Regions from separate parts of the Herbaspirillum sp. C7C8 genome, predicted to be linked through region 2. Evidence: riboswitches for the same ligand, from Rfam matches in the RefSeq annotation. Region 2 holds a riboswitch; the other holds the start of a gene.

Region 1 (14,586 bases), on a different contig from region 2:
ATCCGCAGCGGCGCGGCGGCGTGATCGCATCTCCACGAGGAAACCAGCATGGCAGCCATCTCCTTGCAGGGCGTCGGCAAACACTGGGGTGACGCCCAGGCCGTCAGGAATATCGATTTCGAGGTGCAGCCGGGCCAGTTCACCGTCCTGCTGGGCCCCTCCGGCTGCGGCAAGTCGACCACCCTGCGCCTGATCGCGGGGCTGGACAAGCCCAGCTCGGGCAGCATCCATATCGGCGGACGCGACGTAACCCAACTGCCGCCCGCCCAACGCAAGATTTCGATGGTGTTCCAGTCCTATGCACTGTTCCCGCATCTCACCGTGCGCGACAACATCCTCTTCGGCGTGCGCGTGCGCAAGGAGCCACGTGCCGGTTACGAATCGCGCTTGAAGCGCGTGGCCGACATCCTCGGTCTGGCGCACCTGCTGGAGCGTCGTCCGGCGCAGCTTTCCGGTGGCCAGCAGCAGCGCGTGGCGCTGGGCCGCGCCATCATCGCCGATGCCCCGGTCTGCCTGATGGACGAGCCGCTGTCCAACCTCGATGCCCAGCTGCGCCAGGAAATGCGTCGCGAAATCCGCGCCCTGCAGCAGCAACTGAACATGACCATGATCTACGTCACCCACGACCAGACCGAGGCCATGAGCATGGCCGATCAGGTGATCCTGCTGCGCGAGGGCCGCATCGAACAGGATGCTGCCCCGGCCGATCTGTATGCCCAGCCCGCGACGGCCTTTGCGGCCCGCTTCATCGGTACGCCGCCGATGAACCTGCTGCCGCTGGACACCCACGCCGAAGGATTGACCATCAGCGGCAGCGAGGTGATCCTGCGCGAGCTCGGCCAGGCCCCGTTGCAATTGGGCCTGCGTCCGGAACACATCCGACTGGCCAGTGCCAGCGATGCGTCGGTGCCGGCAGTGGTGGAGACCGTCGAATACTTCGGTGCCGACACCATCATTGGCGCCCGCATCGGCACCGCCTCGTTGCTGGTGCGCGCGCCCGGACAACACCGAATCAGCGCTGGTGAGCCCGTGCACCTGGCATGGGATGCCCGCGACCAGTATTTCTTCGATCGGGATAGCGGCCTGCGCCGGTCCTGATCCACACCACGATTTCCGCAGCAAGCCAACCCATCCACCTCATGGAGATGCACTATGCGTAGAACCTTCCTCAAGTCCCTGTCCGCCCTGGCCGCGGTGGCCGCTACAGCCGCCTTCTGTGCACCGGCCATGGCCGCCAACCCGGTCGAGATCAGCTTCTATTACCCGGTCGCCGTGGGCGGTGCAGTCACCAAGACCATCGACAGCATGGTGGCCGACTTTGAAAAGGCCAATCCCGACATCAAGGTCAAGGCCATCTATGCCGGCACCTACCAGGAAAGCATCGTCAAGGCGCTGACCGCCTTCAAGGGCGGCACCCCGCCGACCCTGGCCGTGCTGCTCTCGACCGACCTCTTCACGCTGATCGACGAAAACGCCATCGTGCCCATCGACAGCCTGGCTGGCAGCGCCGACGACAAGAAATGGATCGATGGCTTCTACAAGGGCTTCATGGAAAACAGTCAGACCGACGGCAAGACCTGGGGCATTCCCTTCCAGCGTTCGACCATCGTGATGTACTACAACAAGAGCCTGTTCAAGCAAGCTGGCCTGAACCCGGACAAGGCCCCCGCCAACTGGAACGAGATGGTGGAAGCAGCCAAGAAGCTGACCAGGCGCGATGCCAACGGCAACGTCACCCAATGGGGCGTGAAGATTCCTTCCACCGGCTTCGGCTACTGGATGTTCCAGGCCATGACCGCCTCCAATGACGCGATCCTCATGAACAATGTCGGCACCAAGACCTACTTCGACAAGCCGGGTGCGGTGCAGGCCCTGCAACACTGGGTCGACCTGACGACCAGGGACAAGGTGATGCCGGCCGGTTCCATCGAATGGGGCACCATCCCCAAGGACTTCCTGGAGCAGAAGGCCGCCATGATCTGGACCACCACCGGCAACCTGACCAACATCCGTACCAACGCCAGCTTCCCCTTCGGCGTGGCGATGCTGCCGGGCATCAAGCATCCGGGCAGCCCCACGGGTGGCGGCAACTTCTATGTCTTCAACAAGACCTCTCCAGCCGAGCAGCAGGCCGCCATGAAGTTCATCCGCTTTGCCACCGAACCGGCGCGCGCCGCGCAGTGGTCGATTGCCACCGGCTATGTGGCCCCGCGTCAGGATGCCTGGGATACCCCGGAAATGAAGAAGTATCTGCAGGACGTTCCGGCCGCCGACGTGGCGCGTGAGCAGATGAAATATGGCGTGGCCGAACTCTCCACCCACGACAACCAGCGCGTGACCAAGGCCTTGAACGACAACCTGCAGGCCGCCCTGTCCGGCACCAAGACACCGGAAGCGGCCCTGAAGGATGCCCAGCGCGAAGCCGAGCGCATCCTGCGCGCCTACGGTCGCTAAGTCCTGCCCGTTGCACAAGAGCTGCCGATGAAACGCCTGTCCTCCTCCGTGCTGCCCTGGCTGCTGCTGTCGCCAGCGATGGTGCTGCTGATCGCCTTCACGCACTATCCGGCGCTGGCGACGCTCTGGCACAGCGTCTTTTCCACGCCCAAGGGAGCCCGGCCATCGGTCTTCGTCGGGCTGGAAAACTATCGCCTCATGGTGGACGATCCGGTGTTCTGGCAAGCCCTGTGCAACAACCTCTGGTTTGCCCTGGGCACCATCCCGCTGGCCATTGCCCTGGCCATCCTGATGGCGCTGTGGGTCAACGAGAAACTGGCCGGGCGCGGCGTACTGCGCCTGGCCTATTTCACGCCGACCGTGCTGCCGATGATCGCGGTGGCCAATATCTGGCTGTTCTTCTATACGCCGCAATACGGCTTGCTGGAGCAGATCACCGGCGCGCTGGGCCTGCCCTCGCACAACTGGCTGGGCAATCCCGATACCGTGCTGGGGGCGCTGATGGTGGTGGCGGTATGGAAGGAAGCCGGCTTCTTCATGATCTTCTACCTGGCCGCGTTGCAGCAGATCTCGCCAGTGCTGGCCGAAGCCGCGGCACTGGAGGGGGCGTCGCGCTGGCAATACTTCTGGCGCGTACAGTTCCCCTTGCTGATGCCGACCACGCTGTTCGTGCTGATCAATGCGCTCATCAACGCCTTCCGCCTGGTCGACCACATCGTGGTGATGACCAAGGGCGGGCCAGACAATGCCAGTACCCTGCTGCTGTACTACATCTATGAAGTTGGCTTCGCCTTCTGGGACTCTTCCTACGCTGCAGCCCTGACGGTAGTGCTGCTGGCCCTGTTGGGGTTGATTGCGCTGGTGAAGTTTCGTGTACTTGACCGCCGGACTCATTATCAATGATCGCCCCCACCTCGCCTTTCGCCGCACGCCATCGCGCGCTGGAAACCGTCTCTGCCTGGGTGCTGGCGCTGCTGTGGCTGCTGCCGCTCTTGTATGCGCTGTGGACGGCCTTTCATCCGGCGGCCTACGCCACCCGCTTCGCGCTGGACGCCCCGCTGACGCTGCAGAACTTCGCCAACGCCTGGCAGGCTGCCCCCTTCCCGCGCTATTTCCTCAACACCTTCCTGCTGGTGACCTTGATCCTGGTGGCGCAGTTGATCCTCTCCACCCTGGCGGCCTATGCCTTTGCCCGCTTCACCTTCCGGGGCAGCAATGTGATGTTCATGCTGGTGCTGCTGCAACTGATGGTGATGCCCGACATCTTGATCGTGGAGAACTACCAGACCATGAACCTGCTGGGACTGCGCGATACCATCCTCTCGATTGGGCTGCCTTACTTTGCCTCGGCTTTTGGTATTTTTTTGCTGCGCCAGACCTTCAAGACGGTGCCGCGCGAGCTGGATGAAGCGGCTACCGTCGAGGGAGCATCAGCCTGGCAGATCCTGATGCAGGTGTATGTGCCGCTGGCCAGGCCGATCTATATCGCTTTCGGGCTGGTCTCGGTGAGCACCCACTGGAACAACTTCCTGTGGCCGCTGATCGTGACCAATTCGGTGGAGTCGCGTCCGCTGACGGTGGGGCTGCAGGTGTTTTCGTCCACCGACCAGGGGGTGGACTGGTCCATCATCACGGCGGCCACGCTGATGACCTCGGCCCCCCTGCTGCTGGCGTTCCTGCTGTTCCAGCGGCAGTTCGTGCAGTCGTTCATGCGGGCGGGGATACGCTGAAGTGGCCGGGTCTCAATGGCCCGAGATTTCCGAGATCGAGGTCCGCACGACCTGCTTGGTATTCATGTCGAAATGCACATTGAAGAGCCGGTCCTCGTGCACGTAGTGATACTTCCAGTCCCACACCTCCTCATTCTTGCGGGCGAACTGCACCACGCTGCGCGGACGGCCAAATTCGCGCCGGATCTGCTCGCTGGTCATGCCCGCACGGATGGTGTCGAAATGCTCCTGGGTCAGCACCTGGGTGTAATCGATCAGCGTACCGGAAGCACCGATACGAAACATCCAGGTGCGGATGCCTTCCGGTCCCTTGGGATATTCCAGCGTCCGGGCACCCCCGCCATCCTCCCAGACCGTGTCGGGTTGGCCCATCACGCCGCGTACGTCGGCTTCGCTGGAAATGCCCTTTTGCAACTTGTCCAAACCGAACTCCTCGATGGGATTGCCGTTTCGGTCGCAGCCGAACAGGGCCAGGGCAACAAATAAAGCCCCGAAATGGGCGGCATGGCGACGCAGGCGAGTGAAGATGGGTTCACGCATAGGTATTTGATTATCCCTGATGAAGACAAGGTAAAATACGGCTTCTGTGTAACATTTGGCCTGAAAATATCATGCTCTTCGGAAAAAAGACCACCTACGTATCTGAAATCACCCAGTTCATCGACGAACTGAAGACGAAGAACCCGAAGCTGGAAGAATCGCAACGCGCCGGCCGCGCCCTGCTGTGGGACAAGGAACCGCTGGATCTGGACAAGACCGCCCGTGACAAGGCCTCGCGCGTGGCCCAGCAGCCCTACGTCTACCAGAGCCACTAAGCTGTTGGCATGACGGCCCAAGCAGGTGGCGCCGACCCCGCCGGCCAGCCCGGCGCGGAACCCAGCGCCGACGCCATCGACATCACCCCCGCAGGCCAGCAGGACACCACGCCCGACGTGATCGACGGCGTGGCATTGGCACGTCTGTACGGCGAACCGCTGTTCCAGCTGCCCAATGATCTCTACATCCCCCCGGATGCGCTGGAAGTCTTCCTGGAAGCCTTCCAGGGGCCGCTGGACCTGCTGCTGTACCTGATCCGCAAGCAGAACTTCAACATCCTCGATATTCCGCTGGCGCAGGTCACCGCACAGTATCTGGAATACGTCGAGCAGATCCGCAAGCAGAACCTGGAGCTGGCCGCCGAATACCTGCTGATGGCCGCCATGCTCATCGAAATCAAGTCGCGCATGCTGCTGCCAGCCAAGAAGGCCGAGCCCGGCGAGGAGCCCGAAGACCCGCGCGCCGAGCTGGTGCGCCGCCTGCTGGAATACGAACAGATCAAGCTGGCCGCCCAGGAGCTGGACCAGCTGCCGCAGGTCGGCCGCGACTACGTGCGCACTCAGGTTCACATCGAGCAGACCGTGGTCACCCGCTGGCCCGAGGTCGCCATCGACGACCTCAAGGCGGTCTGGGCCGATATCATCAAGCGCGCCAAGCTGACCCAGCATCACCACATCAGCCGCGAAGAACTGTCCGTGCGCGAGCACATGACGGGCATCTTGCGGCGTTTGCAGTCGGCACGCTTCGTCGAGTTCTCGGACCTCTTCGATCCCTCGCGCGGGGTCCCTGTGGTGGTGGTCAACTTCATCGCCCTGCTGGAGCTGGCCAAGGAAACGCTCATCGAAATCACCCAGGCCGAAGCCTTCGCGCCCATCTATGTCAGACTGTCCTACTCGCCCAGCTGAACGGGCGCAGTCCACCGGCAACGGGGCGATAGACGGTCCGCCCGCAACCAGAGAATCCGCATGAAAATCATTTCCTCCATCGAAGAACTCCGTGACCACCTGCGCGGCCAGTTGCGCACCGCCTTCGTGGCGACCATGGGCAACCTGCACGAAGGCCATCTCTCGCTGATGCGCCTGGCGCGCACCCACGGTGACCCGGTGGTGGCCTCGATCTTCGTGAACCGCCTGCAGTTCGGCCCCAACGAGGACTTCGACAAGTATCCGCGCACCTTCCAGGCTGACGTCGAGAAGCTGGAGAAGGAAGGCGTCTACGTACTCTTCGCCCCCACCGAAAAGGATATGTACCCGGAACCGCAGGAATACCGCGTACAGCCGCCCAATGATCTGGGCAATATCCTCGAGGGTGAATTCCGTCCCGGTTTCTTCACCGGCGTATCCACCGTGGTGATGAAATTGTTCTCCTGCGTGCAGCCGCGCGTGGCCGTGTTCGGCAAGAAGGATTATCAGCAGCTCATGATCGTGCGCAACATGGCACGTCAGTTCGCCCTGCCCACCGAGATCGTCGGCGCCGAAACCTATCGGGCTGAAGACGGCCTGGCGCTGTCCTCGCGCAACGGCTACCTGTCCCCGGAAGAACGCGCCGAGGCGCCGCTGCTCTACCAGGTGCTCAATGCGGTCGCCGATGAAGTGCGCGGCGGCCAGCACGACGTGGCCCTGGCCGAGCGCGTGGCCATGGAACGCCTGGCCGCCCGTGGCTGGAAGCCCGACTACGTGGCCGTGCGCAAACGCATCGACCTGCAGCCGCCCTCCCCTGCCGACATGGAGCAAGGCGCCCCCCTGGTGGTGCTGTCGGCGGCCAAGCTGGGGGCGACGCGCCTGATCGACAACCTGGAGATCTGATTCATGCGTGTGCTGGCGGGATGCTTGCTGTCCTGGGCGGCGTTGCTGGTAGCCGGTACCGCCCACGCCAGCATCACTGTCCAGGATGACCTGGGCCAGAGCGTCACCCTGAGCCAGCCCGCGCGCCGCATCATCAGCCTGGCGCCGCATGTGACCGAACTGCTCTATGCAGCCGGGGCCGGGGCGCAGATCGCAGGGGTCAGCAACCACAGCGACTATCCCCCGCAAGCCGCCCAACTGCCCAGTCTGGGCGGCTACAACGCGCTCGACATCGAGCGCATCGCCAGTCTCAAGCCCGACCTCATCGTGGCCTGGCACAGCGGCAACAAACCCCTGCAACTGGCGCGCCTGCGCAGCCTCGGCATTCCCGTCTACGAGAGCCAGCCGGACGACTTCGGCATGATCGCCTCCTCGCTGGAAAGACTGGGCCGACTGGCCGGCACCGACACCACCGCGCAAGCGGCTGCAGCGGCCTTCCGGGCGCGCTGGCAGCAGCTCGAGGCGCAATACCGGGGACGCACGCCCGTGACCGTGTTCTACCAGATCTGGAGCCAGCCCCTGATGACGCTCAACGGCCGACACATGGTATCGGCCGTGCTGCGGCTGTGCGGCGGGCGCAACATCTTTGCCGATCTTCCCCAACTGGCCCCCACCGTGAGCGTGGAATCGGTACTGGCTGCGGATCCCCAGGTCATCCTCAGCGCCGGCGACGCACGCGATCAACCGCTGGCGCGCTGGAAGCAGTTCACGCGCCTGCGCGCGGTGCGCGACGGGCAACTGTATTCGGTCAATGCGGACTGGCTGAACCGGGCCGGGCCGCGGGTGCTGCAAGCGGCCGAGGAGGTCTGCGGCAAGCTGGAGCAGGCGCGTCAGGCAGCCACACGCAGCCCCTAAGAAACATCCCTCGCGAAAAGGGATGCAGATTGACATACGGGTGCACGAGAATACGAAGCTTCTTTCAAGTCTTCGGGATCAGCGGGCTGCCCTGGGCGGCCAGGAAGACCATTCCGTCCGGGCTTGCGAGGGGGACGAAGCGGCAACCGAAGGCGGCTTCCAGCGCAGCGGGCTGCATGACCGCCTCCACCGTGCCACCTTGCGCGGCACTGCCATCGAGCAGCAAAACGTGCGAAGCAAAGCGCCTGGCCAGATTGATGTCATGACAACTGGCCACTACCGCCCCGCCCTGCTGCGCCAATGCCTGCAGCAGCTGCATCACCTGCCATTGCGCGGCGATATCCTGATGCGAGGTCGGTTCGTCCAGCAGATAGAGCGCGGGGGCCTGGACCAGCAGGGTCGCCAGCGCCACGCGCTGGCGCTCGCCGCCGGAGAGTCGCAACAGGTCCTGGGTCGCCAGAGCAGCCAGGCCGACCTGTTCGAGCGCCAGGCTGGCCGGTGCGGTGTCGCGTTTCTCGCCACCCCAGCCATCGCCATGGGCGAAGCGGCCGGCCATGACGGCCTCCAGTACCGGCAGCGAAAACGCATCCTGTTGATGTTGCAATAGCAGACCCCGCTGCAAGGCCAGTTGCGCCGGCGAGTAGCAAGACAGCGTACGCCCCTGCAATAGTACCTGCCCGCCATGGGGTGGCTGCAAACCCGCCAGCACATGCAGCAGGCTGCTCTTGCCCACGCCATTGCGGCCCAATACGCACCAGAACTGGCCGGGCCGGACCTGCCAGTCCAGTCCATCGAGCAGCAGGCGGGCACCGGCCCGCACGACCAGCTGGCGCGTCTCCAACAAGGGAACGGAAGACCCCTTCATGTGCGACTCCGCTCCAGCAGCCACAGAAACAGCGGCACCCCCACCAGGGCGGTGATGACGCCCACCGGCAACTGCACCGGTGCCACCACCGTGCGCGCCAGCAGGTCGGCCAGGGTCAGCGCCGCGCCGCCGGCCAAACCACAAGCCGGCAGCAGCAGACGCTGGTCATTGCCCAGTAACAGCCGCAGACCATGCGGCACCACCAGTCCGACAAAGCCGATGGTCCCGGCCATGGCCACGGCGCCGGCGGTGCAGGCGGCGGCCACGCACAGCAGCATCACGCGCAGCCGCATCACCGGCACGCCCAGCAACTGCGCAAAGGCATCGCCGCGCGCCAGCAGGTTCAGCGACGGAGCATGACGCCAGCTCCACAGCAGCGCCAGCAGCAGGACCGGTGCCACCAGGGGCAGCAGACGCGCATCGTCGAGGTCGCCGATGAGCCAGAACACCATGCCGCGCAATTGGGCATCGGGCGCAATCGACAAAGCCAGGGAAATGAGCGCGCCGAAACCGGCCGCCAGCATCACCCCCGTCAGCAGCAGGCGCTGACTGGAAAGCAAGGGCGAGATCGCCAGATGCCGCAGCGACTGGCGCACCAGCCCGAACAGCAGCAGCATGGCCAGGCCTGCACCCAGCAAGGCGCCGGGCGCCGTGACCGCCTGCAGCGGCCAGCCCAGCCGCAACGCCACCAGCATGGCCAGCAGGGCACCCGCCGCAGAACCACCGGACAGGCCCAATACATAAGGATCAGCCAGGGGATTGCGTAACAGGACCTGCATCAGCGCGCCCGCCAGGGCCAGCGCACCGCCCACCACAAAAGCCGTCAGCGCCCGCGGCACCCGCAGCGACAGCAACAGTGCCACGCTGTCGGCCGGCGATGAAGGACGCAGGCACCCCGTGCTGCCGCACAGCGCCGCCACCGACAAGGCCAGCAGGGATAGCAGCAGCAAGATGCACAGCACGGGCAGATAAGGTCGCATGGGTGGCAGGCTCAGATCAGTGGCAGAAGCGCGGGCTTGGCTTCAGAAGTCGTAGCGGGCGGTGAATTTTACTGCCCGTCCATCTTCCGGATAGATGCCCGATACCGCCCCGCCACTGCAGTCATAGGCTTGCGAGTAATACTTGCGGTCGGCCAGGTTGGTGCCGGTGACGGCCAATTCCCAGGCGCTGACACGTACCGCATAGCGGGCATCGAAGGTGGTGAAGGACGGCATGCGCGCGCAGGTGTTGGCAAAATCATTGCCCATGCGCTGGCGGTCCACCCAGCGCGCCCCCACATCGGCACTGTGCTGGCCGGACTTCCAGTTCAATCGGGTCGACAGCGTATTGGCCGGCACCAGCGCCAGTTGCTTGCCGCTGTTGTCGCCCTGCACGAAACGCGCATCGATGTGCTGGTAGGTGGCACGCCACCCCAGGGTCTCGGTCAGTTGCACGCGCCCTTCCAGTTCCACGCCCTGATGACGGGTCGGGGCCAGGTTGCTGTTGGCACCGTTGCCGCCATTGGCGGTGGGGTCGTAATACAGCTCGTCACGCACGCGATGGCGGAACCAGCGCAGCGTCACCTGGCGTGCGCTATTGCCCAGGGTCGCGCCCAGTTCCAGATCATGCGAGACCTGGGGCTTCAGGACCGCGCCGCTGGGCAAGGCGGTGAAACCGTTCTCGTCGGCCGTGGCCAGGCGATAGCTCTGGCCGGTCTTGACGAAGCCGCGCAGCAACGGCAGCGGTGCGTAGCTGGCCTGCAGGTCCCAGGCATTGACGGCACTGGTGCGGCCATAGGCACCGGAACCACTTAGCTGGGTGAACTGCTCGCGGCGCACGCCGGCGGCCACGCGGGCATTGTGGTCGAACTCGATTTCATCGCGCAGATACAGCGCCTTCGAATGCTGGGAGGCATCGCTGTTGCCATAGCTGGCGTTGGTGGCCGAACTCCATTGGGCCAGGTCGACGCCGGCAATGGCCTCGTTCTTCCAGAAACCACTCTCGAGTACGTGGCGCAGGCGCGGCGAGAACTGGGTAGTGCGTACATTGTTCTGCGCGGTCGAGCCGCTGCTGACATAGGTGGAGCGCGAGATCTTCTCGCGATGCGACAGTTCGGCGGCCACATCAAAGGCACCAAAACGGCGTTCCAGGAAGGCCGTAATGCTGTCGTTGTCATAGGAGCCATGGTCCAGCGGCTTGCTGGTCTGACGCGCATTGGCTTCATATTGCGCTTGCGTCAGGCTGCCCGGCAGGCCGAAATCGGCCCGGGACAGGTTGGCACGCAGGCCGAAGCGCCAGTCGCTGGCGAACCATTGCACCGTGGTGCTGGCGTTTTCCTGGTTGGCACGGCTGTTGTGGCGCCAGTTGTCGGCGTGCGATTTGGCATAGCTGGCATCGATGGACATGTTGTCCCAGCCGCGCGAGACCGCCGCCCGGCCCGCGCGCTGACCGTTGCTGCCGACTTCGCCCACCACGGTACCGTGCGCCGCATTGGCCTGCGGGCGGCGGGTGATGATCTGGATGGTGCCGCCGGTGGCGCCGCTGCCATAGAGGACGCTGCTGCCACCGCGCACGATCTCGATACGTTCGATGGTCTCGATGGGAATCGACGACAGCAAGGGCGTCGTCAGTTCGTTCTCGGAAATACGTACACCGTCGACCAGCACCACCATGTTCTGGTCCCCATTGGCGCCGAAGCCGCGCAGGTCCAGCGGGAAGTCGCGCGGACCGGCCAGGCTCTGGCGTCCGTAGACGCCGCCCAGCTTGCGGATGGCTTCATTGGCGTTGTCGATGCCGGCTTCGCGGATCTGCTCGGCGGTGATGACCGTGGTGGCCACCGGCGCAAAGGCCGGATCGTTCGGGAAGCGCGAGGCCGACACCACCACGGCCGACAGCGGCTGGCTGGCGTCGGCTGCCTGGCTGCCGGCGGCCAGGGTCGAGAGGATGAGCGCAACGGCGGTGCGCAGGGCAAAACGGGGGCGTGGACCGCCGCAGCGGGCCGGGAAATTAGCGATGTGCATGAAAAGACAGTCGATGAATGTGTGCAGCCTGCCTCCCCGCAAGCCGCAATCAACGGAAAACCGCACCAGCATTGGCTGTGCAGCTCCCTCCTGTTCTGGCCGGTCTCCGGACTGCAGGCATGACCATCGGCCTTCCCATGTGGCGAAGTGAACGTTCGCGCAAAAAACACAGTGGCGTGGAAGACGGTCTCGCCGGCATGGCGAGACGCATCGTCTCACTGCTGCCGGCACCTGGTTACCGTTGCGGGGGCAGTACACCTTGGCCGGCCCTCCTGCTTGCTGCAGGCGGCCTGGCGCGTGTTTCCCGTTTAACGGCCGGCGAGGATACGCCGGCGGGCACCAAAACCGCGCCATTGTAGGCGTGCAATGTGCAGGCTACAAGCGTCCGGCAACAGATGATGTAAATCAGCACAAGCCCGAGCACACTAATTGCTTTCAGGAAAAAGCCAGATAGAATTCATCCCCAGCAGCTTTATATAGAATAAATTCGATTCTTCTATCGAAAACATTTGAAACGCGGTCTCCGGCGCTGGGTGGTCGGGGCCGAAAAATTGAAACAAATGGGGGATTTCACTCGCTGTTTGGCCGATGAGATCATGGCAAGCGGTCCTATACTCGGCGCCATGGCATCGTCGACCGATGGACTCTTGGCGGGTCCGCTGGCCTCACTGTCATCCCTGAACCGTTGTCGTGGTCTGCGGGCCTTCAGACTCTGCCTCTGGCTGCCGATATCTCCTTGATATCGGGGAAAGGGTAGTTGCTGTGCCTCCCGGAACGACGCATTTGATCCGCCTACGGGCAACTTTGCACAGCAGTGCGCCGACGAGCGCACACCTTTGTTGGGAGAATCAGTAATCATGAGCGACGACGTTGATCTGGAAGCATTGTTTGACGAAATTTCCTCGCAGACGCTACCGGGCATGACCGCCGAACCGGCCGCCGCCACCGCCAGCAGCGACGAGGCAGCGGCAGGCGAACAGGAAGATCAGAGCGACAAGCCCATGTATGAACGCCTGGGCGGCATCGTGCGCCTGTTGCACGATTCCATGCGTGAACTGGGCTACGACCGCTCGCTCACCGACGTAGCCGAGCAGATCGGCGACGCCCAGAGCCGTCTCGAACACATCGCCACCCTCACCGAGCAGGCGGCCAACAAGGTGCTCAATGCGCTCGATTCGGGCATGCCGGCCCAGGACCGCCTGCAGGAACAGGCCAAGGACATCAACGCCCGCTGGACCAGGCTCTATGCCGGCCAGATGAACATCGACGAGTTCAAGGCGCTGGCAGGCGACTCGCAGAAATTCTCCACCTCGGTCATGGAATCGACCGAAGCGGAAAAGGCGCGCATGCTGGAAATCATGATGGCCCAGGACTTCCAGGACATCACCGGCCAGCTGATCAAGAAGATCGTGGCCATCACCGCCACCGCCGAGCGCGAACTGGCGCAATTGCTGCGCGACAATGCACCGCCCGAGGTGAAGGCGCAGATGGATGCGGAAAAACCGGTCACCCTGATGAATGGCCCGTCCGTGGGGGGCACCGCCATGGCACAGGACGACGTGGACGACTTACTCGATAGCCTGGGGTTCTAATGGATGACGAAATGCTCAAGGATTTTGTCGTTGAAGCGTTGGAGCTCGCCACCAACGTGGAAGAGCATCTGCTGACGCTGGAACGACATCCTGATGACCTTGAAATCCTCAACGCGGTCTTCCGCGCATTCCACACCATCAAGGGTGGCGCCGGGTTCGTGAACCTGCCGGCCATGGTGTCGGCCTGCCACCTGACCGAAAACCTGTTCGATGCGCTGCGCACCGGCAAGGCCCCGGTCACGCCGCTGGCCATCGAAGCGGCGCTGCAAGCCAGCGGCTTCGTGGCCGACCAGTTGAACGAATTGTCCAACGGCGCCGCGCCCGACAGCCTGGCCTCGATGCCGGCGGAACTGAAAGACATCCTGACCCAGGCCATCGAAGGCAAGAGCGAAGCGCCGGCACCCGCTGCGGCTGCACCTGCCCCGGCGGCAGCGGCACCCGCGGCAGCACCGGTGGCAGCAGCCCCCGCTGCTGCGGCCAGCATCGATGGCAGTGCCAGCGTGATGAAAAATGGAGAACTGGACTGGCCCGCGCTGTATCAGGCGCTGGTGCCGGGCGCGGCTGCCGCGCCGGTGGCTGACAGCCCGGCCGAGGCCGCTCCGGTCACCGCTGCTGCGCCTGCCGCCGCCGCTGCACCGGCAGCCGCTGCCGATGGCGAGCCCAAGGCTGCCGCGCCGGTGCAACAGAACCGTCGTTCCACGGATTCTCCCGGCGGCGCCAAGGAAGAAAGCATCCGTATCGATGCCGTCAAACTGGATGCCCTGCTGGAAGTGGCCGGTGAATCGGTGCAGGCCGCCAACCAGGCCGCCGTACTGCTGGAAAAGCTGCAACAATTCAAGTTCGAAGGCACCGCTGCGGCGCTCATGTCGACCCTGGCCGAAACCCTGGGCCGCGCCTCGCGCTACTCCAGCGAACTGCAACGCGCCACGCTGTCCACGCGCATGCAGCCGGTGGGCCGCCTGTTCCAGAAATTCCCGCGACTGGTCCGCGAACTGGCCAAGGACCTGGGCAAGGACGTGGACCTGGTCATCACCGGTGCCGAAACCGAAGTCGACCGCGTGGTGGTGGACAGCCTCTACGACCCGCTGGTGCACATGCTGCGCAACTCGCTGGACCACGGTATCGAATTGGACCGCGCCGCCGCCGGCAAGCCCAACAAGGCGACCATTTCGCTCAACGCCTGGCAGGCCGGCAGCAGCGTCATGATCGAAGTCTTCGATGATGGCAAGGGCATGGATCCGGACATGCTGCGCGGCAAGGCGCTGGCCAAAGGGCTGATCAACGAACACCAGGCGCTGACCGCCGACGAGGCGCTGCAGCTGGTGTTCCTGCCCGGTTTCTCGACCAAGGAAGTGGCTTCCAGCGTCTCCGGACGCGGCGTGGGCATGGACGTGGTCAAGACCGCCGTGGAAAAGCATCGAGGCACCATCC
Region 2 (14,586 bases):
GACGTGGCCATGGCCTGCGATACCGACCATGACCGTCACGGCATCGTCGCCAGGAGCACCGGCCTGCTGCCGGCCAACGATTATCTGTCGGTCGCGGTGTACTACCTGTTCGGCCATCGTCCGGCCTGGCGTGCCGATGCCGCCGTGGGCAAGACCCTGGTGTCCAGCCAGATGATCAATCGCGTGGCCGCCCACCTGGGCCGCAAGCTGCTGGAAATGCCGGTGGGCTTCAAGTGGTTCGTCGATGGCCTCTATGACGGCAGCCTGGCCTTCGGCTGCGAGGAAAGCGCCGGCGCCTCCTTCGTGCGCTTCGATGGCCAGCCCTGGAGTACCGACAAGGATGGCATCACCGCCGCCTTGCTGGCCGCCGAGATGACTGCCCGCACCGGCAACGATCCCGGCCAGATCTATCAGGATCTCACCCGGCAACTGGGCGCACCGCTCAATGGCCGCAAGGAAGCCGCCGCCACGCCGCAGCAGAAGGCGCGCCTGTCCAGGCTGTCGCCGCAGGATGTCACGTCCACCGAACTGGCCGGTGAAACCATCCGCGAAGTCATGACCACGGCCCCGGCCAATGGCAAGGCTTTCGGCGGCCTGAAGATCGTCACGGACAATGGCTGGTTCGCCGCCCGTCCTTCCGGCACCGAGAGCATCTACAAGATCTATGGCGAGAGCTTCCGCGATCAGGCCCATCTGGACCGCATCTTTGCCGAGGCGCAGGAGATCGTGACCCGCGCACTGCAGGCGGACTGAGCCCGGTCGCCGCGCCTGTCATGACCACGCCGCCCTCGGGGCGGCGTTTTTGTTCCTGCCTTCCTACAGGAAAATGGGCCGATGTCTGGCTGAGAGCAGGGCAGGGGCTTCGTAAGATGGTCATCGTCTGCCATCCCCGTCAAGGAGGACCCTCATGGCCCATTCTGATCCGGACCCCGTCTCGACCCGTGCGGCGCCTGCCTTGCTGCGTCCCCCCGCCATGTCGGCTGCCGCCGAAACGCCGACCCCGCCGGACCACATCCAGCCGGACCCGGCCCAGGTGATCGAGCCCGACGGTACCGAAGATCCCCTGGCCAACGCCGATGACGGCCTGCTGCCTCGCCCCGGCAGTGCCGATCCGGACCGCAGTCCGCCCCTTCCACCCACTCAGGAGAACCCCATGCACAAGCCCCAGGACACCCCGCCGGTGGAGGTGCCGCCGCTGGACCCGACCCCGCCGCAGGACCCCATTCCGCATCAGAACCCGATGGCCGGTCGCTGACGACCTGCTGTCGGCACACCCCGGTCGCTCCGACCAGGGATCGCTCCGAGGAGATCTGTTTGAACCTGAATCTGCATACGCCCCAAGAGACCCCTCCCGTCAACGAACCCAACATCCCGCCGCCGCCCCTGCCCGATGATGAGCCGGTCCCGGTGGAAGAGCCGCCGCTGAGCCCCCGGCCTTCTGACCCGCCGCTGCGCATGCAGGGCTGATTTTGCACTTTCGCACCGATCCGGTCGCAGCATCTGCTGCGGCCTGATTGTCTCGCTTTTTTGCCTTTTCCTTCATGACACCATAGCGCTGCCTGAGCTGCCGACCCTGTGCAAGGGCGTAGCGAGGCATCCTCTTCCTTTTTCTTCATCTGCCCCGGAAACCCCCGTCCTGCGGGGGTTTCTTCATTCTTTTGCGCGGATTGAGACTTTTCTCATTCAAGCCGACAAGTATTCGTGAAAGCATCTCTTTTTTCCGGCGACAGAAGATGAATTGAGCAAGGCTGCCGCCACGGTCGTGTTTTCTCTGAGGAGTAGCGCCGTGTTTCCATATTCCCCGCTGTCAATGGGCTTTCCTGCCGGTCGTCGACACACGCTGCTGTCGGCTCTTCCGCTCTACGTGCTGGTACGTCAGCCCAGTGCCGGCAGTGGCCCCGGCCAGGTACTGTGCGAACCCGTCATCGCCGGCGAGGCCGCCGGCAGCCAGGCGATGGTGGTTTATCTGTCGCCCTTCGAGGCCAGCCTGGACGCGCTCTGGCGGGGCATGCCGCCGACGGCCTACCAGGTCTTGCCGGCCTCGTCCTTCTCCCCGGACGAACTGGTGGCGCGCCACCACGGCTATCTGCCCTATTGTCTGCACGTGGCCTGGGGCGCGCGCGACGGTCGCCTGGCGGTGCGCGCGCAGGGCGAGCCGGTACGCCTGTCCTCGGCCAGCCTGGCCAAGGCCTCGCCGCTGATCGACTCCATCACGCTGGACATCGCGCTGCCCGATCTGGAGTGCTACGCCCGGCTGTGGGAATGCGCCGGACTGTTCGCCCGCAGCGAGACGCAGGCCAGCCTGCTGGCAATGAGTCCGCTGGAGCGCCACCGCCATGCCGCCCGCGCCATCGACCGGTTGCCCGGTACCGCCCCGCCAGGCCGCCAGATCAACCAGGTCGCGGTGTATGACGCCGAATCGGCCCAATGGCATTTCATCTCGCTGGATCTGCTGGCCGGGCCGGCCGCCGTCCAGTATTGACACCACGGTGGGCAGGCCGGGACGTCCCCGCCCGCCGCGTCACTTACTGACGGTCATTGAGAGTTTTCTGATATCCATCGGGTTTCCCTTCTGCAACTATTCGGAGTGGGTGTGGCCTCTGCCGCACCCACTCCGATTCCTGTTCCCCGAAGGAGCTGCCCTTGAACCGCTTACTTCCTGCTGCATGCAGTTCAACGGCGAGCGCATTGCGCTGCCTGCCCGTGGTCTTGCTGTTGGTTTGTCTGGTGGCGCTGCCCGGGGCGCCGACGCCGCCGGCGCAGGTACTGGATCGCTGCCTGGTGGTCGACCGCATGACGGTGGGCCCGGTCAGCACCGAGCCGGTGGCCGGGCGGGTGGAAGTCATGGAGGGCGGCGCGACCTCACCCTACAGCCTTTATCTGCCGGATGCCGACAACCGCATGCTGCGCATCGGCTATGCCAGCGGCAAGGCGTCCGTGCGCGATTACCTCTTCGTCAACGCGCACCGTGGCTACCTGGACCGCGCCGTCGGCCTGACAGCGGACGCACCGCTACGGCTGGAGCGTCCGCACCGGGCCTCCTTTGCCGTACTGGGCTACCTGGGCGAGCGCTACCTGTGCCTGATGGAAGTGCACGGGCAGGGCGACCGGACGGGCCAGCGCTCGGCCTATGTGGCCCGCATCCCGCGCGGCATGGGGGCGGACATGCGGCTGTACTACAAGCAGTCGGACGCGATCCCGCCGGCGCCCCGCTGAGTTCGCCAGCAGCCGACCGGCTGGCCGATCAGGCTGACAATGCCGGTTGCCCAAGCCCGTCCCCGCCTTTATACTTCGCCCCTTAGCATTGCTTCTGGTATCCCGTGTGCAGCCGCGCCCGGGATTGAAACGGGAAGCCGGTGCGGCCGATGCCTCAGCATCGTGCCAAGGCCGGCGCTGCCCCCGCAACGGTAAGCGAGCAAGGACACGCACTACGCCACTGTGCCCCGCGCATGGGAAGGCGCCTGTCCGGAAGCCCCAGGCTTCAGCTCGCCAGCCCGGAGACCGGCCAGTGGCAACTTCTTGAATGTATCGCGGAGGGCGATCATGCGGAAAGCTTCCAACATGTCCCGCTGGCATTGAGCGGCGCCGTCGGTGCACGGCGGGATGTGGCATGGGCGCTCGCCGTGTGGCTTCCTTCGTTTCATCCACCTGCCCAAGGAAAGCGCATGTCCACTCCCTCCGGTCTCAATGCCCGCAGCACCGCCGACTCTTCCACTTCCAGCCGCACCGGCAGCCAGGTCTGGCGTGACCGCATCGCGCCGTCGCTGCTGGCCTTCGCGCTGGGCGTGGCGCTGATCTACGGCGCCGGCTTCGCCTCCCGCGTCGAGCTGCACAATGCCGCCCACGATGGCCGCCACTCGGCCGGTTTCCCCTGCCACTGAGGAGCGGATCATGAACTGGACGGTGTTTCGGCGCATGGCGTCGGCGGTGGTGGTGGCAGGGGCCTTGTCGGGCTTGCTGCTGTCGGGGGTGCAGCAATTCCAGGTGGAAAAGCTCATCCTCAAGGCCGAGCAATATGAAAAGGCCGGCGAAGCGACGGCCTCCGCAGCCCATGACCCTGGCGGCGAACCCGCTACCCAGGCGGGTGCGCACGACCATGCCCATGTCGGTGCCGATGAGCACAGCCACCATCACGACGCCCAAGCCTGGGAGCCCGCCGACGGTGCCGAACGCACCGCCTACACCGTGCTGGCCAACGTCAGCATGGCGGTCGGTTTTGCGCTGATGCTGGTGGCGGCCTTTGCCCTGAGCGGACGCCAGATCAGCTGGCGCAGCGGTCTGCTGTGGGGTCTGGCCGGTTATGGCGTGTTCTTCGTGGCGCCTTCGCTGGGCTTGCCGCCGGAAGTGCCTGGTACGCTGGCCGCGCCCCTGCAGGCGCGTCAGCTCTGGTGGGTGATGACCGCCGCCATGACGGCCGCCAGCCTGGGTCTGTTCGTCTTCACCCGGGGCTGGCCGGGCAAGCTGATCGGCGTGTTGCTGCTGGTGGCACCGCACTTCATCGGGGCGCCGCAACCGGAAGTGCACGGCAGCGTGGCGCCGGAAGAACTGGCGCAAGCCTTCATCGGCGCCACTGCGGCGGCCAATGCCGTGTTCTGGCTGGCGCTGGGCGGCCTGAGCGGTTTCTTCTATCGCCGCTTCGGCTGATGGGTCCGGTCCGTCGGGGAAAGAAAGCAAGCAAGCCATGAGAACTCATCATCGTCACGTGCTCATGTGCGTGGGTCCGCGTTGTACCGACAATGGCGTGCTGGCCGAAGCCATGTTCGGCGTGTTGGGCGAGCAGATCGACGCCCGCCCCGCGCTGTGCGTCAAGCGCACCCGAACCCACTGCATGGTGGCCTGCAAGGCGCAGGCGCCGGTGCTGGTGGTCTATCCCGAGGGGGTCTGGTACCGCTGCGAGGATGCCAGCGCCATCGAGCGCGTCGTAGTGGAGCACCTGGAAGGCGGTCGCGAGGTGAGCGAGCTCATCTTCCATCGCCTGGGCAGCGGCGACGTGCTGCCGCAACCGGAGTCCGGCGATGTCTGAACCCTTGCCCCGCATCGTCCTGCTGACCCACGCCCCGACCGACCTGGCCCTGCTGGCGGCGGCGCGCAGCCAGTTGCCGCCCGACTTTGCGCCACTGGCGGGGCATGATCTGCAGGCCCTGCAATCCCGTACCGACGAGCAAGGCCAGCCCCTGCGCACGCTGGCCACGCTGCTGCGTTCGGAGCTGGCCAGCGCGCAGGTGATCGTGCTGCGGGTGCTGGGCAGGCTGGGTGCGGTGAGCGGTGTGGGCGAATTGTTGCGGGTCGCGCGTGCGCAAGGGCGTCACCTGATCCTGCTCTCCGGCACCGGCGAACCCGATGCCGAACTGGCGGCAGCCTCCACCGTCGCAGCGGACGTGCAGCAGCAGGCACTGGCCTACTTCAACGGTGGCGGCAGCGTCAATCTGGCGCAACTGTTGCGCTACCTGTCGGATCGCCTGCTCTTGAGCGGCTATGGCTATGAGCCTGCGCAAGCCTTGCCGGAACACGGCCTCTACCATCCTGATCTGGAACAGGATGCCAGCCTCGATGACTGGCTGGCCCTGCGCGCCAGCGCACCCGCAGGCAAGCCCGCCGTGGGCATCATCTTCTACCGCGCGCACTGGCTCTCGGGCAATACCGCCTTCATCGATGCACTGGTCGCGGCGCTGGAGGCGCGCGGCATGGATGTGCTGCCGGTCTTCACTTCCTCGCTGCGGGTGTCTGCTCATCGTGGCGCGGACCTGCCGCCCGCGCTGGCGTATTTCGTCCGGGGCCGGGTCGACCTGATCATCAATACCACCAGCTTCGCCATGGGGGAGATCACGGCAGGCGGGGTCACACCAGCCGGCTGGTCGGTGTCGGTGCTGGAACAGCTGGACCGCCCGGTGCTGCAAGCCATCACCAGCGGCATGACGCAAGACCAGTGGCAGCATTCCACGCGCGGCATGAACCCGCTGGATGCCGCCATGAATGTGGTCTTGCCGGAATTCGATGGCCGCATCATCGGCGTACCGCTGTCCTTCAAGCACACCACGGACAGTGGCGTGGTGCAGTACCAGGCCCTGCCGGACCGCGTGCGCCGCCTCGCCGGTCTGGCGCAGCGGCTGGTGCGGCTGCGCTGCACGCCCAATGCGCAAAAGCGCATCGCCTTCATCTTCACCAATTCCAGCAGCAAGGCCGCGCAGATCGGCAATGCCGTCGGGCTGGATGCGCCCGAGTCGCTCATGGCCGTGCTGCGCGCACTGGCTGCTGACGGCTATGCCATCGGCGAACTGCCCGCGACCGGCACGGCCCTGATCCACGAACTGGTGGACCGTTGCTCCTACGACGATATCCTCCTCACCGAAGACCAGTTGCGGCGCGCCGCCGCGCGCATTCCGGCCGCGCGTTACGCGCAGTGGTTCGCCGCCTTGCCCGCGGCCTTGCAGATGCGCATGCAGCGCCAGTGGGGCGCCGCACCCGGCCAGGCTTATGTTCACGATCAGCACCTGGTCATTGCCGGCCTGGACCTGGGCAACGCCTTCGTGGCCCTGCAACCGCCGCGCGGCTACGGCATGGACCCGGACGCCATCTACCACCAGCCCGACCTGCCGCCCACGCATCACTACTACGCCCTGTACCGCTGGCTGGATGAAGAATGGGGCGCCGATGCCATCGTCCACGTCGGCAAGCACGGCACGCTGGAGTGGTTGCCGGGCAAGGGCGTGGGATTGTCTGAAGAATGTTTCCCGGATGCCCTGCTGGGTGACGTGCCGCTGTTCTATCCCTTCATCATCAACGACCCCGGCGAAGGCTCGCAGGCCAAGCGCCGCGCCCACGCCGTGGTGGTGGATCACCTGACCCCACCGATGACCACCGCCGACAGCTACGGCGCGCTGGCCCAGCTGACGCAGCTGGTGGACGAGTATTACCAGGTCGAGGTGCTCGATCCTGCCAAGCTGCCGTTGTTGCAGCAGCAGATCTGGGAGCTGGTGCGACAGACCAATCTGGAGTCGGACCTGCAATACAAGCTGCTTCATCACGATCATGACCACGATCATGACCACGGCCATGCTCACCATCATCATGGACATCACCACCATGATGACCACCATCATCCGCACGACCACGCCCACGAAGACGGCACCTTGCCCCATGCCCTCACCGAACTGGACGGTGCCGGTGTGGCGCACCTGATCGAGGATCTCGATGGCTACCTGTGCGAACTGGGCGCAGCCCAGATCCGTGACGGCCTGCACATCCTCGGCCGCATGCCCGATGCAGCGCAGCTGCCCGACATGCTGGTGGCGCTCACGCGCCTGCCCAACCAGGACTTGCCGGGCCTGCAGGAAGAGGTGGCGCGCCTCTTCGGCCTGTCGCTGGACATGCTGCTGGAGCACAAGGGACGGCGCCTCAACATCGATGACGCCCTCGCGCGCACTGCCGGTCGCGCCATCGTCACCCGTGCCGATGCGCTCGAAGCCATCGACGCACTGTGCCTGTCGCTGATGCAGTCGCTGCAGCAGCAAGACTTTGCCGTGCAGGCCATCGATGGCGTGATCCAGTCGCTGCTGGCGCCCTTGTTCACCGCGCCCGTCGAAGAAAAACCGCGCCTGCAACCCACCCTGCAAAAGAGTGCAGGCAGCGTGCTGGGCGGCATGCGCGCCATGGCGCGACCGCTTGCCCCGCAAAAACGTGCCGCACCGGTAGCGACGATCAAGCCGACCGATACCCGCGCCCTGGGCCGCATCCTCGCCTTCACCTGCGAACAACTGGTGCCGCGTCTGCAACGCACCCACGAAGAAATCGGCAACCTGCTCAACGGCCTGCGCGGTGGCTACATCCCGGCCGGTCCCAGTGGATCGCCTACGCGCGGCATGGCGCACATCCTGCCCACCGGCCGCAATTTCTATTCGGTCGACCCGCGCAGCGTGCCCTCGCAATCGGCCTGGCGCGTGGGCCAGCAACTGGCGCGCGAAGTGCTGCAGCGTCACCACCGCGAAAGCGGCGACTATCCCGAGAGCGTGGCCATCAGCATCTGGGGCACCAGCGCCATGCGCACCCACGGTGATGACGTGGCGCAGATCCTCTCGCTGATGGGCGCGCGCCCGGTCTGGCGCGAGGGCAACCGGCAGGTCGCCGGTGTCGAGCTGGTCCCGCTGGAGCAATTGCAGCGCCCGCGCATCGACGTCACCACGCGCATCAGCGGCTTCTTCCGCGATGCTTTCCCGCAACTGATCGAACTGATCGACGATGCCGTGCAGCTTGCCATTGCCGCCGATGAACCGGAAGACATGAACTTCGTGCGCAAGCATTACCTGCGCGACCTGCAGCAGGCCATGCAAAGCGGACTGGGTCAGGCCGAAGCCGCTGCCCAGGCGTCCTATCGCGTCTTCGGCGCCAAGCCGGGCAGCTACGGCGCCGGCATCCTGCCCCTGATTCAGGAAAAGAACTGGCAGGACCAGGCCGACTTCGCCGAGGCCTACATCAACTGGGGCGGCTACGCCTATGGTCGCAAGGTGCAGGGCACCGACCAGCGCGAGGCATTCCGCCAGCGCCTCTCCGCCGTGCAGGTCGCCTTGCACAATCAGGACAACCGCGAGCACGACCTCTTCGACAGCGACGACTACCTGCAATACCACGGCGGCATGATCGCGACCATCCGCGCCTTGTCCGGCCAGCAGCCGCGCCATTACTTCGGCGACAGCCACGACCCGCAGCGCGCTGCCGTGCGTGACCTCAAGGAAGAGACCCTGCGCGTCTTCCGTGCCCGCGTGGTCAATCCCAAGTGGCTGGCCAGCATCCGCCGACACGGCTACAAGGGTGGACTGGAACTGACGGCCACCGTCGATTACCTGTTCGGCTACGACGCCACCGCGCAGGTGCTGGAAGACTGGATGTACCAGCAACTGGCCGAGAGCTATGGCTTCGATCCGGCCATGCGCGAGTTCCTGGAACAGGCCAATCCCTGGGCCCAGAACGCCATCGCCGAGCGCTTGCTGGAAGCCGCCAGCCGTGGCATGTGGCAAACACCGGCGGTACAGACACTCGAACAGTTGCGCACACTCTACCTGCACAGTGAAGCCCTGCTGGAAGCCCGCGGCGAGACCGTGCGCGGCAGCGAACATACCAAGGACATGCAATGAGCGCAGCAGTCAACGGCCCCGCGTCTTATCCCTTTGCCGCCATCGTCGGCCAGCCGCTGCTGAAGCAGGCGCTGCTGCTGTGCGCAGTCGATCCGTCCATCGGTGGCGTGCTGGTGCGCGGTGACAAGGGCAGCGCCAAGAGTACCGCCGCACGGGGTCTGACCCAGGTGTTGCCGGCCATCACCCTGGCCGAGGGCTGTGCCTTCCACTGCGCGCCCGGTCAGCCGGCTACTGCCTGTACAGTGTGCAATACAGCACCAGTACACTTTCCGGCCACCGTCCCCTTCGTGAACCTGCCACTGGGGGCCACCGAAGACCGCGTACTCGGTTCGCTCGATCTGCAACAGGCCCTGCAAGGCGGCCAGCGTGCGTTCCAGCCGGGCCTGCTGGCGGCGGCCCATCGCGGCATCCTCTACATCGATGAAGTCAATCTGTTGGCCGATCACCTGGTGGACGTGCTGTTGGACGTGGCGGCCATGGGGGTGAATTCGGTGCAGCGCGAGGGGCTGTCCATCAGTCACCCGGCACGCTTCACGCTGATCGGCACCATGAATCTGGAAGAGGGCGACTTGCGGCCGCAACTACTGGACCGCTTTGGCCTCATGGTGGAAGTGAGCGCACCGACCGACAAGACCGTACGCGCCGAGGTGGTGCGCCGGCGCATCGCCTTCGAATCCGATCCCGCCGCCTTTGCCGAACGCTGGCAGTCGCAGCAGGACGCCTTGCGCCTCCAGGTCGCCGAGGCGCAAGGTCTGCTGGCCGAGGTGGTGCTGGACGATCCCATGCTGGAACTGAGCAGCCATCTCTGCTGCGAGTTCGAGGTGGCCAGCCTGCGCGCCGACATCGTCATGCACAAGGCCGCGCGCGCCATCGCGGCCTTGCAGGCGCGCACGCGTGTCACCCCGGACGATGTGCGCGCGGCCGCCTTGCTGGTGCTGCCGCATCGCCGCCGTCGCAAGCCCTTCGAGCAAAGCGGCATGGATGAGGACAAGCTCGATGAACTGGTCGACCAGGCGCGCCAGCCTGAACCGCCACAACAGCAAGGTTGCGGTGACGCGTCGCCGGATCATGAACCGGCCGAGCCGCCGCCGTCTGAAGATGCTTCGCAAGAACAGCAAGGCGAGGGTGGTCAACAGACCTTCGCCATCGCCGCCCCCGGAACGGCCCGCAAGATCAGCGTCGCCGCCACGGCCCGGGCATCGGCCAACGTGGCCAGCGGCCGCCGCAGTGCCGTGGCCGATGCCAGCCGGGGCAGCGCCGTGCGCGCCGTACCGGACGCCAATCCGGACCGGCTGGCCATCGGTGCCACCCTGCGCAGCGCTGCCGTCCGCGGCGCCCTGGCCGGTGAGACAGGCGAGCCACTGAGCATCACCCGCGCCGACCTGCATCGTCAGGTCCGCAGCGGACGCGGCGCCAACCTGATCGTCTTCGTCGTGGATGCCTCCGGTTCCATGGCCGCACAGCGCCGCATGGAAGCAGTCAAGGGTGCGGTCCTGGCCTTGCTGACCGATGCCTACCAGCGCCGTGATCAACTGGCCGTGATCGCCTTCCGAGGCGAGCAGGCGCAATTGCTGCTGGCCCCGACCCGCAGCGCCGACCTGGCCGAGCAGGGCCTGCGCGAACTGCCCACCGGGGGCCGCACACCGCTGCCGCATGCGCTGCAACTGGCGGCGCAGATGCTGCAACAACAGATGCAGGAAGCACCGCCCCTGCTGGTGATCCTGTCCGACGGCAAGGCCAACGTCAGCCTGCCCGGCAGCAGCGGCGACCCCTGGAGCGAAACCCTGCAGGTCGCACAGACCCTGGCTGCGCAAGGCGTGCCCGCGCTGGTGCTCGATACCGAATCCGGCTACCTGCGCCTGGGCCGCGCGGCGCAACTGGCCGAGGCGCTGGGTGCGCCCTGCCTGACCCTGGAACAACTGACCGGCGACGCCCTGGCGTTGACCGTGCGCGCGCAACTGGGCGCGCGCTGAAAGGAAAGAACATGATCATCTGCATCGGCGCCGGTCCCGGCGACCATTCCTACCTGACCCTGCGCGGCGCGGACCTGATCCGCAATGCCGACGTGGTGGCCGGCTTCAATGCCGTGGTCGATGTGGTCAAGGACCTCATCCCCGCCAGCGCGCAAGTGGTGCTGATGGGTTACCGCGATCAGGTTGCCAGGCTCGACGAAGTCGCCGCCCTGCATCACGCCGGCAAGCGCTGCGTGGTGGTCTTCATGGGCGATATCCACTTCAGCGGCTTCCAGTATCTGGAACGGGTGGAGCGCGCCTGTGGCCATCGCGTGGAAACCCTGCCGGGCATTTCCTCGGCCCAGATCCTCGCCTCCAGGGCGCGTGTGTGCTTTGATGAAACAACGTTCATCACCTTCCACCGGCGCGGCGATCTGGAGCCCTTCAAGCGCCATCTGGTGAACGTCTTGAACGATGGACGCAATGCCATCGTCATCCCCTGTCCGTGGGATGCGGCGCGCTCCTTCATGCCGCGTCACATCGCCACCTATTTGCTGCAACAAGGGGTCAGCCCGGACCATCCCGCGGAAGTCTGGGAAAACCTCACCCGGGGCGACGCCGAATGGCATGGCAAGCTGTCCGACTGTGCCGACCAGGAATTCAGCGACATGAGCATCATGCTCATCCGCACGCTCACGCCCATGGCCAGCCAGATCGAACCACCGCCGCAAGCAGCCAGCGGAGCCACGGCATGAACAGCCCGAGCAAGTCAGCCGTGGTGATCGCCGGCCACGGCAGTCGCGATCCCGATGCCCTGCGCGAATTCGAGGCGCTGGTGGCGCTGGTGCGTGAACGCGCCGAGGGACGCATCGTGCGCCATGGCTATCTGGAATTTGCCGCGCCCACCATCTCGGAGGCTGCCGCCGCCTGCGTGGCCGAGGGCGCCACCGACGTGGCCGTGGTACCCGGTGTGCTGCTGGGGGCGCGTCATGCCAAGAACGACATGCCAGCCGAACTGCTGGCGCTGGCGCGGGATTATCCGCAGGTCGATTTCCATTTCGGCGCGCCCATGGATCTGCATCCGCTGCTGCTGCAACTGGTACAGCAGCGCGTGGTGGAAGCCGAGGCCGGTTCTGAAGAAATCATCCATCGCCAGGATGCCTGTCTGGTGCTGGTCGGGCGCGGTACCACCGATCCCGATGCCAATGGCGAGATCGCCAAGCTGGCGCGCATGGTGCAGGAGGGCATGGGCTTTGGCGGCGTCAAAGTCTGCTTCTCGGGCACGGCCACGCCGCTGGTGCGGGATGGCCTCTCGCAGGCTGCCGGTGAAGGCTGGCAGCGGCTGGTGGTGCTGCCGTTCTTCCTCTTCGATGGTGTGCTGGTCAAGCGCATCTATGCCGCCGCCGACGAGCTGATGCTGCGCGAGCCAGGTGTGGAAGTGCTCAAGGCCGCTTATCTGGGCGTGCATGCGCACGTGGCCGATGTCATGCTGGAACGCGCCCGCGATGCCGCCGAAGGCCGCGCCGCGATGAACTGCACGCTCTGCAAGTACCGGGTGCAGATCGTCGGTTTCGAGCAGCAGGTCGGCGAGCCGCAGCGGGCACATCACTTGCAGGTGCGCGATCTTTCTGCGCGCGAGCAGCAGGCCCCGGCCGTCACGGGCACCGCCCCTTACGTAGCGCATCCCATCGAAGCCGAGAGCATGGAAATCATCCAGGCCGGGCGCGACTGGGGCGGCTTCCCGCCCGAGCAGCTGACCGTCTTGCAGCGCCTGGTCCATACCAGCGGCGACTTCGCCGTGGCCGATGAAATCTATTTTTCCGCTGGTGCGGTTCAGGCCGGGATGAAAGCACTGCTGCGCACCAAGCGAGTCGTCACTGATGTGACCATGGTGCAAACCGGTCTCAAGCGCGCGGTGCTGCAACAGCTGGGCGTAGAGACATGGTGCGGCGTACATGATCCCGAATCGCACCTGATGGCCCGGAACCTGGGCATGACGCGCTCGGCGGCGGGGATTCGCCGTGCCTGGCAGAAGTTCGGCAATGACCTGGTGCTGGCCATCGGCGATGCACCCACCGCCATCACCGAGGCGGTACGCCTGATCCGCGAGCACGGCTGGCGTCCGCAACTGGTGATCGGCTTGCCGGTCGGTTTCGTCGGCACGCGCGAGAGCAAGGAAGAACTGCGTCGCTGCCTGCAGGTGCCGCGCATCACCAACAGCGGCACGCGCGGTGGTTCGCCCTGGGCGGCCAGCGTGGTCAATGCCCTGATGATCGATGCCATCGCCTGGCTGGTCGCCCAGGAAGCGCAGAGCGAAAGTGTGCAGTAATGGACGCGCCCCCCGAGCTGCAACGGGCCGAGTATGACCTCGCCGTACTCGCCCCCAATGGCTTGCGTCGTGGCCGCAGCACCGGCAGTTGCGCGACCGCCGCGGTACGCGCCGCACTCTATCGCCTGCTGGGCGGCATGAGCGTGCAGCACGCCGAAGTCAGCCTGCCGGATGGACTGCATTATCTGAGCGTACCAATCAAGACGGTCACGCTGATCGATGCCGATACCGCCCAGGCCGAGGTACTCAAGGATGGCGGAGACGATCCCGACAATACGCACGGCGCGACCATCGTGGCACAGGTGCGGCGCAATGCGGCAGGGGAGATCCGTTTCTTTGCGGGCCAGGGCGTGGGCACGGCCACCATGCCGGGCTTGCGCGTGGCCGTCGGTGAACCCGCCATCAACCCGGTGCCGCGCGCCATGATGCGGGCCGCCGTGGCAGAGGTGCTGGCGGAGTTGCAGTCGGGCGAACCGGCCTGCGGTTTTGATCTGACCATCGGTTGCCGCGAGGGCCTCGCCATTGCGCCCAAGACCTTCAATCCCAAGCTGGGTATCGTCGGCGGCATTTCCATCCTGGGTACCTCGGGCATCGTAGAACCGATGTCCATGGCCTCCTGGATCGCCTCCATCGAGGTCTACATCCGCGTGGCCCTGGCCGCCTGTGCGCCGGGGGATACGGTGGCCTACCTGCCGGGCAAGATCGGCCGCGTCTTCGTGGCGCAGACACTGGGCCTGCCGGACAAGCGCAGCGTGCAGATCGCCAATTTCCTGGGCGATGCGCTGGACTTCACCCAGAAGGCGCTGGCCGAGGAGGGCAGGACACTGCCGCTGCTGTGGCTGGCCGGGCATCCCGGCAAGCTGGCCAAGGTATTGGATGGGGTGTGGGATACGCATTCCAGCAAGAGCAACATGGCCATGCAGGGCGTGGCCCGCGTGGCTGAAGAAATGAATACGGCAGGGCAGGGCGTGCTGTTTGACGCCGCCCTGCTGCAGCAAATGAAGGAAGCCAATACGGTGGAAGCAATCATCACGCTGGTCCGCCAGCAGGACGTCGGACTGTCGCGCCGCCTTTGGCGCGAGATCGAAACCCGCATCGCCGTGCTTGCCCATGCGCGCGTGCCGGCAGTGCAACGCATCGAAGTGCGCCTGTTCGACCTCGATGGAGAGCAACTGGG

What was found. Region 2 has a riboswitch for cobalamin ahead of HWE01_RS13755 (CbtB domain-containing protein). Riboswitches for the same ligand answer to the same signal wherever they lie in the genome.
Region 1: it holds a riboswitch for cobalamin, as region 2 does, so the genes downstream of both, HWE01_RS21850 (TonB-dependent receptor family protein) here and HWE01_RS13755 (CbtB domain-containing protein) in region 2, are expected to answer to the same signal.

The regions. Positions count from the first base shown of each region.
Region 1 covers NZ_JABXGG010000031.1:560-15,145, reverse strand. Annotated here, with positions in the region: gene HWE01_RS21910 (sugar-binding transcriptional regulator) at 1-24, shown strand, start outside; gene HWE01_RS21905 (ABC transporter ATP-binding protein) at 49-1,098, shown strand; gene HWE01_RS21900 (ABC transporter substrate-binding protein) at 1,153-2,454, shown strand; gene HWE01_RS21895 (carbohydrate ABC transporter permease) at 2,482-3,357, shown strand; gene HWE01_RS21890 (carbohydrate ABC transporter permease) at 3,354-4,184, shown strand; gene HWE01_RS21885 (outer membrane protein assembly factor BamE domain-containing protein) at 4,197-4,724, opposite strand; gene HWE01_RS21880 (DUF3460 family protein) at 4,796-4,999, shown strand; gene HWE01_RS21875 (segregation and condensation protein A) at 5,009-5,905, shown strand; gene panC (pantoate--beta-alanine ligase) at 5,966-6,805, shown strand; gene HWE01_RS21865 (cobalamin-binding protein) at 6,809-7,699, shown strand; gene HWE01_RS21860 (ABC transporter ATP-binding protein) at 7,764-8,564, opposite strand; gene HWE01_RS21855 (FecCD family ABC transporter permease) at 8,561-9,544, opposite strand; gene HWE01_RS21850 (TonB-dependent receptor family protein) at 9,587-11,563, opposite strand; cobalamin riboswitch at 11,644-11,922, opposite strand; gene HWE01_RS21845 (protein phosphatase CheZ) at 12,421-13,155, shown strand; gene HWE01_RS21840 (chemotaxis protein CheA) at 13,155-14,586, shown strand, end outside.
Region 2 covers NZ_JABXGG010000010.1:154,122-168,707, reverse strand. Annotated here, with positions in the region: gene pgm (phosphoglucomutase (alpha-D-glucose-1,6-bisphosphate-dependent)) at 1-753, shown strand, start outside; gene HWE01_RS13775 (hypothetical protein) at 908-1,255, shown strand; gene HWE01_RS13770 (hypothetical protein) at 1,315-1,467, shown strand; gene HWE01_RS13765 (hypothetical protein) at 1,787-2,482, shown strand; gene HWE01_RS13760 (hypothetical protein) at 2,689-3,216, shown strand; cobalamin riboswitch at 3,295-3,524, shown strand; gene HWE01_RS13755 (CbtB domain-containing protein) at 3,666-3,881, shown strand; gene HWE01_RS13750 (CbtA family protein) at 3,892-4,644, shown strand; gene HWE01_RS13745 ((2Fe-2S) ferredoxin domain-containing protein) at 4,682-5,023, shown strand; gene HWE01_RS13740 (cobaltochelatase subunit CobN) at 5,016-9,128, shown strand; gene HWE01_RS13735 (putative cobaltochelatase) at 9,125-11,101, shown strand; gene HWE01_RS13730 (cobalt-precorrin-7 (C(5))-methyltransferase) at 11,113-11,835, shown strand; gene HWE01_RS13725 (precorrin-8X methylmutase) at 11,832-13,409, shown strand; gene cbiD (cobalt-precorrin-5B (C(1))-methyltransferase CbiD) at 13,409-14,586, shown strand, end outside.